4 regions of the Aureimonas sp. AU40 genome follow, and region 1 is predicted to be linked to each of the others. Evidence: predicted binding sites of a transcription regulator. Region 1 holds the regulator's gene; each other region holds the start of a gene.
The links. The regulator PhoB, encoded in region 1, activates phosphate uptake and scavenging genes when phosphate is short. The targets are predictions, from matches to a motif close to TGTCATNNANCTGTCAT.
Positions count from the first base shown of each region.

Region 1 (3,203 bases):
ACATCTACAACCCGCAGATCGACGTGGTGGAACTGCGCGCCCGGGTCGGCATGGTGTTCCAGAAGCCCAACCCGTTCCCGAAGTCGATCTTCGAGAACGTCGCCTACGGCCCGAAGATCCACGGTCTCGCCAAGTCGAAGACGGACCTGGAAGAGGTCGTCGTGACCTCGCTGCGCAAGGCCGGCCTCTTCGAGGAGGTAAAGGACCGCCTCCACGACGCCGGCACGGGCCTGTCCGGCGGCCAGCAGCAGCGCCTGTGCATCGCCCGCGCCATCGCCGTTTCGCCCGAGGTGATCCTGATGGACGAGCCTTGCTCGGCCCTCGATCCGATCGCGACCGCCACGGTCGAGGAACTGATCGACGAGCTGAAGCAGAACTTCACCATCGTCATCGTCACCCACTCGATGCAGCAGGCGGCCCGCGTCTCGCAGCGCACGGCGATGTTCCACCTCGGCAAGATCGTCGAGGTCGGTTCCACGGAAAAGATGTTCCAGAACCCCGACGACAAGCGCACGCAGGACTACATCACCGGCCGCTTCGGCTGACCTCGCTCCCGGCTCCCGCAGCCTTATCGGGCCGGGAGTCGTTCTCCGCGAAACAGGGAGAGTTCGTTTCATGGAACATCACATCGTCTCGTCCTACGACGACGAACTGAAATTCATCCTTCGTCGCATTTCCGAAATGGGCGGCCAGGCCGAGCGCATGGTCGAGCAGGCGGTCTCCGCCCTGATCCGCTCCGATTGGGGTCTGGCGCAGTCCGTCGTTGCCGACGACATCCTTCTCGACACGCTGCAGCGCGAAGTGGACGAGCGCGCGGTTCTCACGATCGGCAAGCGCCAGCCGATGGCACACGACCTGCGCGAGATCGTCGGCGCCATCCGCATCTCCAACGATCTCGAGCGCATCGGCGATCTCGGCAAGAACATCGCCAAGCGCGTGATCGCGGTGACCGACCACAAGCAGCCGGTGCAGCTGGTGCGCGGCATCGAGCACATGTCGGAACTGGCGCTGGGCCAGCTGAAGAACGTGCTCGACGTCTATGCCACGCGCGACGACGTGCGGGCGCTGGAGATCCGCGCGCAGGACGCCGAGATCGACGCGCTCTACACGTCGCTCTTCCGCGAGCTCCTGACCTACATGATGGAAGATCCGCGCAACATCACGGCTTGCACGCATCTTCTCTTCTCGGCCAAGAACATCGAGCGCATCGGCGACCACGCGACCAACATCGCCGAGACGGTCTACTACATCAAGACCGGCAAACAGATGGAGGTCGAGCGGCCCAAGAGCGACTCGACGCCCTCGATCGCCTCGCCCTCGACCGGCCTGAACGGGTAAGTCGCATGGGCGCCCGGATCACCGTCGTCGAAGACGAGGAGGCGCTGGGCGTCCTCCTTCGCTACAATCTTGAGGCCGAGGGTTACGACGTCGACGTGATCGCGCGTGGCGACGAGGCCGACCTGCGGCTGAAGGAGGGCGTGCCCGACCTTCTTCTGCTCGACTGGATGCTGCCCGGCCTGTCCGGCGTCGAGCTTTGCCGGCGCCTGCGCACGCGGCCCGAGACCGAGCGCCTGCCGATCATCATGCTGACGGCGCGCGGCGAGGAAAGCGAGCGGGTGCGCGGCCTTTCGGTCGGGGCGGACGACTATGTCGTGAAGCCCTTCTCGACTCCCGAGCTCATGGCCCGCGTGCGCGCCATGCTGCGCCGGGTGAAGCCCGAGCGCATCTCCAGCCAGCTCGTGGCGGGCGATCTCGACCTCGACCGCGAGACGCATCGCGTGCGCCGCGCCGGCCGCGAGGTCAAGCTCGGACCCACCGAGTTCCGCCTCCTGGAATTCCTCATGCAGTCGCCCGGCCGCGTCTTCTCGCGCGAGCAGCTCTTGGACGGCGTCTGGGGCCGCGACATCTATGTCGACGAGCGCACGGTGGACGTCCATGTCGGACGTCTGCGCAAGGCCATCAATCGGGGCCGCCAGCGCGACCCGATCCGCACCGTGCGCGGGGCGGGCTATTCGCTGGACGAGAACTTCACCGCCGCCGCGCGGCCCGTGCAGCAGCGGGCCGAAGCGAGCTGAAGCGACGCCTTATGATGAAACGGAAACGCCGCGAGAGCCAAAGGGCTGCTCGCGGCGTTTTCGTTTGGCGGAGGCGGGCGATCAGCCCTCGGCGCTGTCGTCCTTCAGATAGGGCTCGACCGTGCCCTTCAGCTTCATCAGCAGCGGCTTGCCCTGGCGGTCCTTGGCCTTGCCGGCGGCGACGCGCACCCAGCCTTCGCTGACGCAATATTCCTCGACATTGGTCTTCTCGTTGCCGTTGAAGCGGATGCCGATGCCGCGCGCCAGCAGCGCCTCGTCATGGAACGGGCTGTCGGGGTCGATCGCCAGACGGTCGGGAAGGGCGGGGGTATCGGTCATGTCATGGCCTTTTCGAAAGGGGCGTCGCGCGCCGGCCGGGCCGGCGCCTGGATCAGAAAGCGTCTTCCGCTCGCATGGCTTGCCTCATAACGCAGGACAGGCGCGAGCGGGAGACGCTTTCTAGAAGGAGGGCGGGGAGAGAGGCCGCAGGGGCGAGGCAGGCGCAAAGAAAAGCCCGGCGCGAAGGCCGGGCTCGAAACCGCGATGGATTAAAAGCGCCTGAAGCATTCCGGCTTGCCGGAACGCTGCAAGGTCCACGATTTCGTCTCATGTCTCGGAAAAGCATTTCCGCCTTGCCGGGGCGTGCCCTTAGCGAACGCGGCGGCGCTCCGACATCGGCTGGAAGGCGATGCGCGCGTGGTGCTTGCAATAGGGCGAAGAGTCCTGGGAATGGTTTCCGCAGAAGCGGAAGTCCGGGCTCAGCGGGTCGCCCAGCGGCCATTTGCAGGTGCGGTCGGAAAGCTGCACCAGCGTCAGGTTGCGCGACATGGGCACGACCTCGCCGCCTTCGGAATGACCGAATGGCTGGGCCTCCTCGAAGGCGCCGGCGTCCGGGTCCATCTTCAGGGCCGTGGCGCCCACCGAATGGATCATCGGCTGGCGGAGCGGCATGGGCGCGCGCGGCGGGGCGGAAGTGGGCATGGAGGGCGTCAGGATGCGCGGCGCTGCGCTCGGCGTCTGCATGGGGGCCGAGGCGGGCGTCACTACAGGGGCCGCGACGGGCGCGGGCGCGAACTCGCGGCGCGGGGCGGGCGGCTCCACCGCCGCGATCGACGGCGCGGCCACCGG
Region 1 is NZ_BBWL01000022.1:51,368-54,570, forward strand. Features, by position in the region: gene pstB (phosphate ABC transporter ATP-binding protein PstB) at 1-545, shown strand, start outside; gene phoU (phosphate signaling complex protein PhoU) at 616-1,338, shown strand; gene phoB (phosphate regulon transcriptional regulator PhoB) at 1,344-2,075, shown strand; gene AUL32_RS07520 (DUF3297 family protein) at 2,157-2,414, opposite strand; gene AUL32_RS26420 (GcrA family cell cycle regulator) at 2,724-3,203, opposite strand, start outside.

Region 2 (3,203 bases), on a different contig from region 1:
GTGTAGTCGAAGGTCGGCCCCAGCAACTGGCCGCCGGGCAGGTCCTTGTAGGTTGCCGAAACGCGGCGCTCCAACTGCATGGCGCCCGTGTCCACCGGCTCGGCGGCGCGAAAGCGCGGCAGCGTGGTGCGATAGGCGCGAAGCAGGAAGATCGCCTCGATCAGGTCGCCCCGCGCCTGCCGGATGGCGATGGCGGCAAGCTCGGGATCGTAGAGCGAGCCCTCGGCCATGACCCGGTCCACCGCCAGCGAAAGCTGTCCGGTGATCTGGTCGAGGCCGAGTGCAGGCACGTCCCGCTCGCCGCGCCGACGGTCGGCGAGCAGCTTGTGGGCGTTGCGGATGGCGGCTTCCCCGCCCTTGACGGCGACGTACATTTCAAGCCTCCGCGATGCGTGTGGAACGTGGCAGGGCGATCAGCCCCTCGCCCGCCACGAGAACGAGATCGTGCCCGCGCGGAAACAGCGCGCGATTGCCGGCGCGGGCCGCGAGGAACCCCGCCGGCAGGCCTTGCGGGGCGATGGGGCGGACCGTCTCGATGCCGGGGCCGGAGAGAAGGAGCGACGCGCCGCCTTCCAGGCTTTCCACCGGCAGGATCAGGGTCGCGGCGCGGTCGGGATAGGCGTCGGTGCCGATACCGAAGCGGCCCCAGCCGGCGGGGTCCGAACCGAGGGTGAGCAGCGCGAAGGCGGCTTCGCCCGGCGCCGCGACGAGGCTGGCGCCGGTGTGGAAGCCGAGCCAGGCGGCGGCCGCGCCGGCCTCCGCGCCCTCCAGAAAGATCGACGCGTCGGCATCGGCGAGCGTCAGCAGGAACACGGCGGCGGCCGGCGCGAGCGGGGCCGGCGCTTCCACCGGGGCGGCGAGACGGGCGATCGTGCCGGGCGCGGCGAAGGCGTCCATCACGGCGCGAAAGGCGTCTTGTGAACCGAGAACCGGGTCCTGGAATCCGCCCGAGACGGCGAGGGCGGAAAGGGAAGTCTGTGTCATGCCTGATCCTCGCCGCGAACCAGCGTGAAGAAATCCACCCGCGTCGCCTCGGTCTCGGCGGCGCGATCGCTCTCCGCGTCAGTGTCGGCCTGGAGGAGCGGGGCGACGATCTCGCGCTCGATCCGCTCCTGCCACTCCGGGTGCTGCCAGAGCGCGTCGCAATGGGCGGCGAGCCGCGCCTTGTCGCTATCGCGCCCCAGGATCATGGCGTGGCCGACCTCGCCGGTGCCCAGCCGCACCGTGGCGCGGCAGACGCTGGCCTCGCCCAGATTGAACGGCGCTCCGCCTCCGCCCGCCCGGCCGCGCAGCATAACGAGACCGATCTCGGGTCCGCGCACCGGCCGTGCCGGCGGGGCGTCCTCGCAGACCTGGCCGTGCAGCACGCGCAGCATGCCACCATCGGCCAGCGCGAAGGCGCTGATGGCGCGGCGACGGCGTTCCTGAAACGAGATGTCCGGGTCGGAGGAGGGCTGGAGCATGGGTCGGTCCGCTCATTGGTCTATTTGTTTAGACATCTAGTCTGGACGATCCTTCTTTATCCGTCCATCGGTGACATCAGGATGACAGGCGCGAATCTTTGGGCGCGAATCTTTTGGCGGGAGCGGGCGTGAACGAGACGGACGAGGGCGTGACGCGCTGGCGGCGGGTGGCCGACAAGATCCGCTCCGCGATCATGGACGGCGCCTTCGCGGACAAGCTGCCGCCGGAAACCGAGCTGGCCGACAGTTTCGGCGTGAACCGGCACACGGTTCGGCGCGCGATCCAGTCGCTCGCTAGCGAAGGGCTGCTGCGAGCCGAGCGCGGCCGGGGCACGTTCGTCAACGCGCCAGCGCGCCGGCTCGCCTATCCCATCGGCCCGCGCACGCGCTTTTCCGAGAACGTCACGGCGCAGGGGCGCACGCCGGGCGGGCGCCTGATCCGGGCCGACGCCACGCGCGCCGACGCCGCGCTCGCAGCCCTTCTCGGCTGCGCTGCGGGCGCGCCGCTGCATCGGCTGGAAACGCTCAGCGTCGCCAATGGCGTTCCGCTGTCGATCGCGACCTCGCATTTCAGCGTGGAGCGCTTTCCCGGCATCGTGCGAGCCTATGCCGAGACCGGCTCGGTGACGGAGGCGCTGAAGCTGGAAGGCGTGTCGGACTATCGTCGGCGCGAAACGCGCATCACGGCCGAGCGCGTCCACCCGCTCGACGCCGACCATCTGGCGACCTCGCCCGACTCGATCGTGCTGGTCAGCATGGCGGTGGATGTCGATCTCGACAACCGCCCGGTGCAGGTGATCCGGGCGCGCTTCCCCGCCGATCGCATGGAGCTGGTGCTACGGCCTTGACCTCGCGCGCTCCGCTGCGACGCCCGAACGGCGAAAGGGCGGCTCGCGCCGCCCTTTGCTTTTCAGTCCGACGTCCGGCCCTGCGTGGCCTCAGGCCAGCATTTCGCGCAGCGCCGCCACGGTGCCGGCCACGTCCAAACGCCAGCGGCGTTGGCTCGGGCGCGGGTCGGTCCGGTCCTCCTCGCCGATCACGACGCCGTAGGCGAGGCCGAGCGAGCTGAAGAGATTGGTGTGCGCGTCGAGAAAGACGCCCGTGCTCTCGATCGTCACGACCTGGGTCTCGGGCCGACAGAACACGGTGTTGAACATGGCCGCGCCGCCGAGGCCCACCACCACCCGCGCCTTGGCGAACAGCGCTACCTGCTCGGCGAAGGAAAGATGTTCCGGCTCCACCACGGTGAAGCCGAGCGGCACCAGCGCGTCGATCAGCTCCTCCTCGTTCAGGAGGCCGCGATAGGCGCCGCCCTTGCGGGTTCGGCTGAGGCGGGACAGGAAGACGCGCTCCGGTGCGGGCGCCGCGCTGTCATGGGCCAACCGCTCCGCCAGATCGCGAAAGATGTCGCGCTCGTGCGGAGCGAGGATCAGGTCGCGCCCGACCATGCGCACGAGGCTGACGCTCTCGCACCAATAGGTCGCGCCGCGCCGCTGCTCGACGATGTCCTCGTCGGCGAGGCCGAAGGTCTGGAGAAGGCTGCGCTGCCAGGGATGCTGGCGCTCGCACAGGAAACGGTCGTACCGGTCCCGATGGCTCGCGAAGTGATGCATGCCGGGCAGGCCGAGAAGCAGCCACATGCCCCAATTGTCCGGCTCGTCCGGCGTGCCGACAAAGATCGACCCTTCGAGATGCTCCGCCCGCTCCAGCGCCTCGCGCGCCAGAACCGCCCCGCCTTCG
Region 2 is NZ_BBWL01000052.1:96,737-99,939, reverse strand. Features, by position in the region: gene AUL32_RS20050 (carbon-phosphorus lyase complex subunit PhnI) at 1-374, opposite strand, end outside; gene phnH (phosphonate C-P lyase system protein PhnH) at 376-984, opposite strand; gene phnG (phosphonate C-P lyase system protein PhnG) at 981-1,376, opposite strand; gene phnF (phosphonate metabolism transcriptional regulator PhnF) at 1,592-2,311, shown strand; gene AUL32_RS20030 (glycosyltransferase family 61 protein) at 2,402-3,203, opposite strand, start outside.
Region 2: phnF (phosphonate metabolism transcriptional regulator PhnF) is a predicted target of PhoB. The motif match lies at 1,534-1,550, and genes of this name have one in related genera.

Region 3 (3,203 bases), on a different contig from region 1:
TCGCGTCGTAGAGGCCGGCCTTGCGGATTTCGTCGAGATAGATCGCGTCGGCCTGGCGCAGGATGTCGAGCTTCTCGCGCGTCACGCCGCCGGGGCAGCGGATGGCAAGCCCCGGGCCGGGGAACGGGTGGCGGCCAACGAACTGCTCGGGCAGGCCGAGCTCGCGGCCGAGCTCGCGCACCTCGTCCTTGAAGAGCTCGCGCAGCGGCTCCACCAGCTTCATCTTCATGCGCTCGGGCAGGCCGCCGACATTGTGGTGCGACTTGATCGTCACCGACGGGCCGCCGGTGAAGGAGACGCTTTCGATCACGTCGGGATAGAGCGTGCCCTGCGCCAGGAAATCGGCGCCGCCGATCTTCTTGGCTTCGGCCTCGAAGGTCTCGATAAACAGGCGGCCGATCGTCTTGCGCTTGACCTCGGGGTCCATCTCGCCTTCCAGCGCGCCGATGAAGAGGTCCTGCGCCTGAACATGGACGAGCGGGATGTTGTAATGGTCGCGGAACATGCCGACCACCTGCTCCGCCTCGCCCATGCGAAGCAGGCCGTGGTCGACGAAGATGCAGGTGAGTTGATCCCCGATCGCCTCGTGGATCAGCACCGCCGCGACCGAGGAATCGACGCCGCCCGACAGGCCGCAGATGACGCGGGCGGAGCCGACCTTGGCGCGGATCTCTTCGACCGCCTTTTCGCGGAATGCGGCCATGGTCCAGTCGCCCTTCAGGCCGGCGATCCGGTGGACGAAGTTGGAAATGAGCTTGGCGCCGTCCGGCGTGTGGACGACTTCGGGGTGGAACTGGACGCCGTAGAAGCGCCGCGCCTCGTCCGCGATGGCGGCGAAGGGGGCGCCCGGCGACGCCGCGATGATCTCGAAACCCTTGGGCAGCGCGGTGACGCGGTCGCCATGGCTCATCCAGACCTGATGGCGCGTGCCCTCGGCCCAGATCCCGTCGAAGAGGGGCGAGGACTTCTGCACTTCGAGGAACGCGCGGCCGAACTCGCGGTGCAGCCCGCCCTCGATCTTGCCGCCCAATTGGGCGCACATTGTCTGCTGCCCGTAGCAGATGCCGAGCACCGGCACGCCGGAGGAGAAGATGACGTCCGGCGCGCGCGGGGCGTTCTCCTCGGTGGTCGAGGCGGGCGAACCCGACAGGATCACGGCCTTGGGGTTCAACCGGCGAAAGCCGTCTTCCGCCGACTGGAAGGGCACGATCTCGGAATAGACGCCGGCCTCGCGCACGCGGCGCGCGATGAGCTGCGTGACCTGGGAACCGAAATCGACGATGAGGATGGTATCGAGGTGCTGGGTCATGGCGGACTTCTAGATAAGGCGCGGCAAAAGGCAAGCCCTTCCGCCCCGACGCGGGTGCGGGACCGTTTTTGTCATGCAAGCGTCGCCATTTCGTAGCCGAGCCGTCACCCTCTGGCGCTGTTCTCCCGGCAGTCCTGCTGCCATCGGAGATGCTTCATGAAATCGATTCTCACCGCCGTCGCCGCGCTCGTTGCGTTGGCGCCGCTGCCCGCCATGGCCGACGAGGCGCTGGAAGGTCGCGCCTTCCCGGCGACGCTGGAAGCCCAGGCGATCCTGCCGGCAGCCTCGCTGGTTCCCGCCCCGGCCGACGCGCCCGAGCATCTGCGCCAGGCCGGCAAGTTCACGACGCCCGACCGCAAGCGCACCACCCAGCTCGGCAGCGTGCCCGGCATGGACGGCGTGCGCCCGACCGGCGGCGCGCTGCCGGTGGATGGACAGGCCTTGCAGGGATTCTCGGGCATCAAGGCCATGCCGGACGGCACGTTCTGGAGCCTGTCCGACAATGGTTTCGGCACCAAGGCCAATTCCAGCGACGCCGCGCTGATGCTGCACAAGCTTCGGATCGACTGGCACAAGGGCGGCGTGGAGCGGTTGGAGACGATCTTCCTCTCCGACCCCGACCATGTCGCGCCCTTCCCGATCGTGCTGGAAGGCGCGGAGAAGCGCTATCTCACGGGCGCCGATTTCGACATCGAGTCGATCCAGCCGACAGAGGACGGGTTCTGGATCGGCGAGGAGTTCGGCCCCTATCTCATCCATGTCGACAAGACCGGCAAGCTGCTCTCGGTTCACGAGACGAAGATGGGCGACGTCGCGGTTCGCTCGCCCGACCATCCCGCTTTGAGCCTGCCGGGCGACCCGACCAAGCCCCTCCCCGCCTTCAACCTCAAGCGCTCCGGCGGCTTCGAGGGTCTGGCCATGGCCAAGGACGGCTCTCGCCTCTACGGCCTTCTGGAAGGCCCACTCTATAAGGAGGGCGCGAGCGAGAAGACCGAGGACGGGCGCACCGCGCTGCGAATCGGCGAGTTCGATTCGAAGTCGGGCGAGTGGACCGGCCGGTTCTGGCTCTATCCGCTGAGCCCCGGCGGCGCGGCGATCGGCGACTTCAACATGCTGGACGAGACCACCGCGCTGGTGATCGAGCGCGACAACGGCGCGGGCCGCGCGTCGCAGGCCTGCAAGGGCGACCCGAAGCCCGATTGTTTCGCGACGCCCGCCAAGCTGAAGCGCATCACCAAGATCGAGATGACAGAGGCCAATCTCGGGAAGGCCGTGCGCAAGATCGGCTATATCGATCTCCTCGACATCAAGGACCCGAAAGGGGTCGCCAAACAAGGCACGCTCGAAGGCGTCTACGACATGCCCTTCGTGACGATCGAGAATGTCGACCGGCTGGACGAGACGCACATCATCGTCGCGAACGACAACAACTACCCCTTCTCCGCCGGACGCGCGCTCGACAAGGCGGACGACAACGAGTTCGTGAAGCTCGAGGTCGGGGATTTCCTCAAGGCCAAGTGAGACTTGTCGCCGGAAGTGCACAGCCTCCGGCGACTTAAAATTCCAGAGAGCCGTCTTCGAGGCCGGCCCGCAAAGCGTCGATCGCGAGCGCCAGTTCGCGGTCGAGCTGCGGCAGGAGGGCGGCCCAGTCGCCATAATGGCGCAGCTCTTCGGCGCCGTCCGAAATGCCGCGCAGCGCCAGGAGCGGCACGCCGAAGCGATGCGCCGCGCGCCAGACCGCGAAGGTCTCCATGTCCACCATGTCGGCGTCGATCGTGTCGTAGCCGAGGCCGGAGACGACGTTGCCGCCCGTCGACAGCCGTGCAGAAGGCCAGCCGGGCAGCGGGGTCGCCAGCGGCACGGCGACGGGATGGTCGATCAGAGGCGTCACGCC
Region 3 is NZ_BBWL01000009.1:49,764-52,966, reverse strand. Features, by position in the region: gene guaA (glutamine-hydrolyzing GMP synthase) at 1-1,309, opposite strand, end outside; gene AUL32_RS03485 (esterase-like activity of phytase family protein) at 1,466-2,830, shown strand; gene AUL32_RS03480 (5'-methylthioadenosine/S-adenosylhomocysteine nucleosidase) at 2,865-3,203, opposite strand, start outside.
Region 3: AUL32_RS03485 (esterase-like activity of phytase family protein) is a predicted target of PhoB. The motif match lies at 1,379-1,395, and genes of this name have one in related genera.

Region 4 (3,203 bases), on a different contig from region 1:
CGATCAACACGTCGGCCTGGGTTTTGAAGCCGTTCTCGGCGGTCAGCTTGCCCTGCCCGTGGACCAGCGGCAGCCATTCCATCGTGCCGTCCTCGCCGAACTTGGCGACGAAGAGCGTGCCCTCGTCGAGAAGGCGCATGTTGGCGGCGCGGTCGCCCTCGACGAAGCGATCCTTGGTCACGAACTTGTAGACATAGTCGAAGCGCTCGTCGTCGCCGAGATAGAAGACGACCCGACCATCCTTCGAAACGATGGACTCGGCGCCCTCGTGCTTGAAGCGGCCGAGCGCGGTGCGCTTCTTCGGCACCGAGTTCGGGTCCATCACGTCGACCTCGACCACCCAGCCGAAGCGGTTCGGCTCGTTGGGCGCCTTGGACACGTCGAAGCGCTCGTGAAAGCGGCCCCACTGATAGGTGCCCTCGGGAATGCCCATGCGCTTGTAGTTGGCGGCCTCGCGGTGGCCTTCCGGCAGCTTACCGGTGAAGTAGCCGTGGATGTTCTCCTCGGCCATGATGTAGGTGCCCCAGGGCGTGACGCCGCCGGCGCAATTGTTGATCGTGCCGAAGACGCGGCGCCCGCTCGGGTCGGCTGCGGTCTGGAGGCGGAGGTGGCCGGCGGCGGGGCCGGTCAGTTCCATCTCGGTTCCGGCGGTGATGCGGCGGTTGAGCGCGCCGTCCCGCACCACCTGCCACTTGCCCTCCACTTTGCGAATCTCGACCACCGTGCCGCCATGGGCGGCCATCTCGATGTCGACGCGCGTCCGGTCGGCGTCTTTGATGGCGAGAATGGGGATTTTCTTTTCCGGGTTCTTCTCGTCCGCCTTCTCGCTCAAGCTGACGATGCCGGGGAACATCAGATGCTCGTTCGTGTATTCGTGGTTCACAACCAGCAGCCCGTGCTCGGACGAGCCGTTCAGCGGAATGAAGCCGACATAATCGTTGTTGTAGCCGAACTGGCGGGCCTGGGCTTCCGGCGTCTGGTTGCGCGGGTTGAAGGCAGGCGAGTCGGCAAAGAGCGGGTCGCCCCAGCGCAGAAGCACGTCGGCGTCGTAGCCGCTGGCGACGTGATGCGTCTCGTCCACGCCGGCCTCGACCTCGGTGAAGTCGAAGCGCGAAGCCGGGCCTTCGGCCTTGGCGTCGCCAGCGCTCATGAGCGCCACCGGGCCGAGCGTCGCCGCGATGGCGGTGGTGGCCAGCGCGCCGCGCAGCAGGTCGCGCCGCGAGAATCGGGCGGTGATGATCTCGCCCATCGTGCGGTTTGCGGTGGGGTTCAGGCCCTCGCCTTCGGCATCCTCGAGCCGGCTAGTGGGAAAGGCGGCGTGGCGGGGTAGGGCGTGCTCGGTCATCTCGGGTCCTTCGCGCTAGTCTGGAACGGTTCCAGCGCGCCCTAGGAGGCCGAGATAACAGGCCCATGACACAAAGCACGCGAGGCTTAGCAAAGCCCCGCGCCGCCGCGTCAACTCAGGAAAAGGTGATGCGAAAGCGATCGGGCGTGATCGTTTTCCTCGCGCTCGGCTGCGGCTTGAACCCCGTCCGCCAGCCTTGAGGTCGGCGGACGGGAGAAAAGAAAAGTTACCAGAGCAACTCGACATGCGGGCGCCCGTCGGAGGTCTTCTCCAACGTGCGACCGTTCCGGTCGACCCGGCATGAGACGCGCTGGCGGAAGGCGGAAAAGCTCTCGAAGGTCACGACGTCCACCGGCTGGTCGAAGCGCAGAACGAGGCGGAACCGATCGGCCTCGCCGGGCAGCGCCTCGACGCCGAGGATGGATGCCTCGAAGGGCTGGCCGAGATAGAAGCCGCGCACGCGCGCCCCGAGCCGGTAGGGGTCGAACGCGCCGCGATTGCCGACGCGGGCATGAAGCGTGTTCCAGTCGCGATAGCCATATTGCGCGGCGACGAGTTCGAGGGCCCGCGAATGGGTCAGGCTTTCGCCACCGCGCGACAGCGCGGCGCGCAGGCGCTTGGCCTGATCCTTCAGGCCTTCGAGCGCTGGAAGGGGCGTGGGATATGTCATGGCGGTCTCCACTCTCGGCATGTCTTCGAGGCGAGGGGAGTCCGCGTTGCCGCTCGCGACATGCCTGAACAGGAATGACCGATAAGCCGAGATCGAAGAGAGCTTCACCAGGGCGCCGAAACGCCTGCGAACGGCCGGGGCTCTCAGCCCGCAGCCGTCCTTATACAGCGAAATCGGAGTGTTGGGTAGCGGGCGCTCACTTCGTCCCGAGGCAGAGGACAGGATAGATCGACTCCTGCACCTTAGCCGTCGCGTCCGGCACGCTTTCCAGCGCCGCCTTGGCGTCAGCCGTCTCAAAGGCGACATGGTGCTGGGTCAGGAAGCGAGCGGCCGCGTCCGGACGGATGGCGAAGTTGATGGACTGCGGAATGTCGCCCGTCAGATCGGCCACGGCCACCGCGTTCAGCTTGGCGGTGACGACGCCGACGACCCGGCCGGCGAGGTCGATCAGCGGGCCGCCCGAATTGCCGGGCTGCACGGGCGCCGAAATCTGCAGGTAGTTCGCGTCGTTCATCAGGCCCATGAGCGAGGAAATGTTGCCACGCGTCACGTTGAGGCTGTCGGCCAGGATCGAGCGCAGCGGGAAGCCGAGCGCCAGAATGTCCTCGCCCAGGCGCGGCTTGCTGGAGACGATCGGCAGCGGCTGGCCGAGCGCGGCATCTACCTTCACCAGCGCGAGATCGTGGTCTTCATCCACGATCACCTGGCTCGCGGCGCCGAGATCGCCGACCAGAACGGTCTTGCAGCTCTTGGCGACATGGGCGTTGGTCAGGAGCCAGCCGTCCTTGGACACGACGAAGCCGGTGCCCGAGGAGTCGAAACCGGGGGCGGCCAGCGCCGGACCCTGCGGCTGCGGCGCCGGCTCGTGCTCGCCGAAGGCGACGCCCTCGGCGCGGCCCGAGCGGAACAGCTTGGCCATGGGGCCGATATCGTTGGCGCGGGGCTCGCCGGAGAAGGGGTCGAACGTGTTCTCGGCGACCACGGTGTAGGGTTTCACGTCGCCGTCATGCGCCTTATCCCACGCGACGGAGAAGCCGCGCAGATCGCCGTCTCGGCCTGAAAAGCGGATCAGGAAGGAGCGCCCGTCTTCCTGGCCGCGAATCGTGAAGGCGTCGCCGGCCAGCGACGAGGAGGAAACGGTCTTGTTCTCGGCTTGCGTGGACAGGACGTTGAAGACGCCTTCCAGCG
Region 4 is NZ_BBWL01000001.1:65,852-69,054, forward strand. Features, by position in the region: gene AUL32_RS00325 (PhoX family protein) at 1-1,345, opposite strand, end outside; gene AUL32_RS00330 (glyoxalase superfamily protein) at 1,572-2,015, opposite strand; gene AUL32_RS00335 (serine protease) at 2,212-3,203, opposite strand, start outside.
Region 4: AUL32_RS00325 (PhoX family protein) is a predicted target of PhoB. The motif match lies at 1,400-1,416, and genes of this name have one in related genera.